One region of the Pseudocitrobacter corydidari genome, then DNA from elsewhere that is predicted to be linked to it. Evidence: predicted binding sites of a transcription regulator. Region 1 holds the regulator's gene; the other holds the start of a gene.
The links. Region 1 encodes PurR, which represses purine synthesis genes. Its sites were predicted from a motif close to CANGCAAACGTTTGCNTG; they were not measured.
Positions count from the first base shown of each region.

Region 2: a site for PurR is predicted at 909-926, ahead of cvpA (colicin V production protein). Genes of this name have one in related genera too.

Region 1 covers NZ_CP087880.1:1,141,160-1,143,365, reverse strand. Annotated here, with positions in the region: gene G163CM_RS05310 (MFS transporter) at 1-379, opposite strand, end outside; gene cydH (cytochrome bd-I oxidase subunit CydH) at 478-567, opposite strand; gene purR (HTH-type transcriptional repressor PurR) at 862-1,887, shown strand; gene punR (DNA-binding transcriptional activator PunR) at 1,884-2,206, opposite strand, start outside.
Region 2 covers NZ_CP087880.1:371,107-373,312, forward strand. Annotated here, with positions in the region: gene folC (bifunctional tetrahydrofolate synthase/dihydrofolate synthase) at 1-136, shown strand, start outside; gene dedD (cell division protein DedD) at 126-827, shown strand; gene cvpA (colicin V production protein) at 982-1,470, shown strand; gene purF (amidophosphoribosyltransferase) at 1,504-2,206, shown strand, end outside.

The sequences.
Region 1 (2,206 bases):
TGAGGCTGGTTATAATGCGCGACAGCATCAGCGTGGTGTAATCCGGGGCGATAGCAGAAAGGACGTTACCCAGGGTAAAAATCGCCATCAGGAAAATTAAGGCATTGCGGCGTGCGCGGTGTGAGAGCAGCAGCGTCATCAGCGGCGCGCCAACCATGACACCTACAGCGTAGGCGCTGATCAACATACCTGCGGCAGGAATCGAGACATCAACCCCTTTGGCAATAACGGGTAATAGCCCCATCGGCGAAAATTCGGTGGTACCGATCCCGAATGCGCCTACGGCTAACGCCAGTAAGGGATAATTCACTTTCATGCTTTGACTCCGGTTTGCCGCAAACGCAGAGCGGCGTGACAACAGATTGCAAAAGCATGACATCAATCACAAAAAAACAGAAGTGAACAAATTAGCAAAATATTTTTGCTGAATTGATAACAATCGAAGAGAGGGAGAGCCGTCTCTCCCTTTAGGATGGGTTAATGCAGGACGGCGGTCAGCGCGGCCGCGACGATCAGCGCCAGCGTAATAACCGTTGTGGTAATTGACATCTTCAGTTCGGTACTCATCAATTTTTCTCCTTATTATCCCCACACCAAAAGTGAGCTATGTCATTTTTGCACACTTATTCGCAAAAATCTTCCCGGATTTCACGCAATAACCGATTTTGCGCTTCCACTTTTGGCAAAGATAAGACAAAATTCGACGCTTATTAAAAAGTGTATCGGCCATTGACCCCCTCCTGTCGTCCTGTGTCGTTTTCCCGGCGAACCGCAATTCATAACATTGCGCCAGGGTGAGTGAAGGCAAACGTTTTCGTATTGAATCGATCAGGGGCAGGCCCGGGTCTGGAGTGAGATGGAATGGCAACTATTAAAGATGTAGCGAAGCGCGCAAACGTTTCCACTACAACTGTATCACATGTGATTAACAAGACGCGTTTTGTCGCCGAAGAGACGCGTGAAGCGGTATGGGCGGCAATCAAAGAATTGCACTACTCTCCCAGCGCCGTGGCCCGTAGCCTGAAGGTCAATCACACCAAGTCCATTGGTTTGTTGGCGACCAGCAGTGAAGCTGCCTACTTTGCAGAAATTATTGAAGCCGTTGAGAAGAACTGCTTCCAGAAAGGCTATACCCTGATCCTCGGTAATGCGTGGAACAACCTTGAAAAACAGCGCGCGTATCTCTCCATGATGGCGCAGAAACGCGTGGACGGCCTGCTGGTGATGTGTTCCGAATACCCGGAACCGCTGCTGCAAATGCTGGAAGAGTACCGCCATATTCCGATGGTGGTTATGGACTGGGGCGAAGCGAAAGCTGACTTTACCGACTCGGTTATCGATAACGCCTTCGAAGGCGGCTACATGGCTGGTCGCTATCTGGTAGAACGTGGGCATCGCGAAATTGGCGTGATCCCAGGTCCGCTGGAGCGCAACACCGGTGCAGGTCGTCTGGCTGGCTTTATGAAAGCCATGGACGAGATGATGATCAAGGTGCCGGAAAACTGGATCGTGCAGGGCGATTTCGAACCGGAATCCGGCTATCGTGCGATGCAGCAAATTCTGTCCCAGAATCCGCGCCCTACCGCTATCTTCTGCGGTGGCGATATCATGGCGATGGGTGCGTTGTGCGCCGCAGACGAAATGGGACTGCGCGTGCCGCAGGATATCTCCCTGATTGGTTATGACAACGTGCGCAACTCACGTTTCTTCACCCCGGCGCTGACCACTATCCACCAGCCGAAGGATTCCCTCGGAGAAACCGCCTTCAATATGCTGATGGACCGAATTGTCAGCAAACGCGAAGAGTCGCAGTCCATCGAGGTGCACCCGCGCCTGATTGAACGCCGCTCCGTGGCCGACGGCCCGTTCCGCGACTATCGCCGTTAATCGCCACAGCGAACGCTCAATTCGGGCGTTCGCAGCCATTCGCTGTTCAGCGTTTCACTGTCTCCCAGATACTCTAATAACCAGCTTAGCGCCGGTGAACTGTCGTTTTGCTGCCAGGTCAGGCAACAGGCCGCATCGGGAAACGGGTTTTCCAGCTCCAGGGCAACCCATTCGCCTTTATCTATCTTCGGTCGCGCAAAATGCTCTGGCACCATGCCAACGCATAATCCTGCGGATAAGCAGGTTTCTGACGATTCCCAGTCGGGCACCACGACCCTTTTCTGATTATCCAGCAACCAGGTGGTACGTTTCGGTAACG
Region 2 (2,206 bases), 770 kb from region 1:
CGCCAGTGTGGCGCAGGCGTGGCACGCGGCGATGGCCGATGCCGGGCCAGAAGATACGGTGCTGGTGTGTGGTTCATTCCACACGGTAGCGCATGTAATGGAAGAGTTAGACGCGGGGAGAACCGGTGGCAAGTAAGTTTCAGAACCGCTTAGTCGGGACAATTGTGCTGGTAGCGCTGGGCGTCATCGTGCTGCCAGGGCTGCTCGACGGGCAGAAAAAACACTACCAGGATGAGTTTGCCGCGATCCCATTGGTGCCAAAACCGGGCGACCGGGATGAGCCCGATATGCTGCCGACGGCGACGCAGGCGCTGCCAGCTCAGCCGCCGGAAGGCGCGGCGGAAGAGGTGAGGGCGGGCGATGCGGCAGCACCGTCGCTCGATCCGGGGCGTTTTGCTGCGGCAAACAATAACGGCATCGATCCTGCGCCGGTGCAGGTGGAACAACCGAAGCCAAAACCCAAGCCGGTTGAGCCGCCGAAACCGAAGCCGCAGCCAACGCGTGATGTTGCCAGCGAGCAGATCGCCGCCGCGACCGAAACGCCGCCAGCCAAACCGACGCCAGCTGAAAAACCGGCCCCGGAAGGGAAGGCGTACGTTGTTCAGCTTGGCGCACTGAAAAACGCCGATAAAGTTAACGAGATTGTCGCGTCGCTTCGCGGTGCTGGCTATCGCGTATACACGTCGCCTTCCACGCCGGTTCAGGGTAAAATTACCCGCATCCTGGTGGGGCCTGATGCGTCGAAAGATAAACTGAAAGGCTCGCTTGGCGAGCTTAAGCAGATCTCCGGGCTGAGCGGGGTGGTGATGGGGTATTCGCCGAATTAAAGGCGACCTGACCCCTCCATAAGCGATGGCGTTGAACATTTTTTCAGCGCCTTTTTTATTTTCGCAGGGAAAGGAAATCCCTACGCAAACGTTTTCTTTTTCTGTTAGAATGCGCCCCGAACCGGATGACAGGGCGTAGCATCGTGGGACACATATGGTCTGGATTGATTACGCCATTATCGCGGTAATAGGTTTTTCCTGTCTGGTTAGCCTTATCCGTGGCTTTGTTCGTGAAGCGTTATCGCTGGTGACATGGGGCTGTGCCTTCTTTGTCGCGAGTCATTACTACACTTACCTGTCCGTCTGGTTCACGGGCTTTGATGATGAACTGGTTCGCAACGGGATTGCTATCGCGGTACTGTTTATCGCGACGCTTATCGTCGGCGCTATCGTTAACTACGTTATCGGTCAACTGGTGGAAAAAACCGGTTTGTCGGGAACGGACAGAGTGTTGGGCATCTGCTTTGGTGCGCTGCGCGGGGTATTAATCGTCGCCGCCATTCTGTTCTTCCTCGATACCTTTACCGGCGTGGCGAAAAGCGAAGACTGGCATAAATCGCAGCTTATCCCGCAGTTCAGTTTCATCATCAGATGGTTCTTTGACTATCTGCAAAGCTCGTCAAGTTTCTTGCCCAGGACATAAGTCCTGAGATGTGGCTTAACGAGGAAAAGACGTATGTGCGGTATTGTCGGTATCGCCGGTGTTATGCCGGTCAACCAGTCGATTTATGATGCGTTAACGGTGCTGCAGCATCGTGGACAGGATGCCGCGGGCATCATCACCATTGATGCGAACAACTGCTTCCGTTTACGCAAGGCAAACGGGCTGGTCAGCGATGTCTTTGAAGCTCGCCATATGCAGCGTATGCAGGGCAACATGGGGATTGGCCACGTGCGCTACCCAACCGCTGGCAGCTCCAGCGCGTCTGAGGCGCAGCCTTTCTACGTCAACTCCCCGTATGGCATTACGCTTGCCCATAACGGCAACCTGACCAACGCGCACGAACTGCGTCAAAAATTGTTCGAAGAGAAGCGCCGCCACATCAACACCACCTCTGATTCCGAGATCCTGCTGAATATCTTCGCCAGCGAACTCGACAACTTCCGCCATTATCCGCTGGAAGCCGATAACATCTTCGCCGCGATTGCCGCGACTAATCGCCAAATCCGTGGCGCTTACGCCTGCGTGGCGATGATTATCGGTCACGGTATGGTCGCCTTCCGCGATCCGAACGGTATCCGTCCGCTGGTGCTGGGCAAACGCGATATTGGCGATGGCCGCACCGAGTATATGGTTGCTTCCGAAAGCGTGGCGCTCGATACCCTGGGCTTTGAGTTCCTGCGCGATGTCGCGCCGGGCGAAGCGGTGTACATCACCG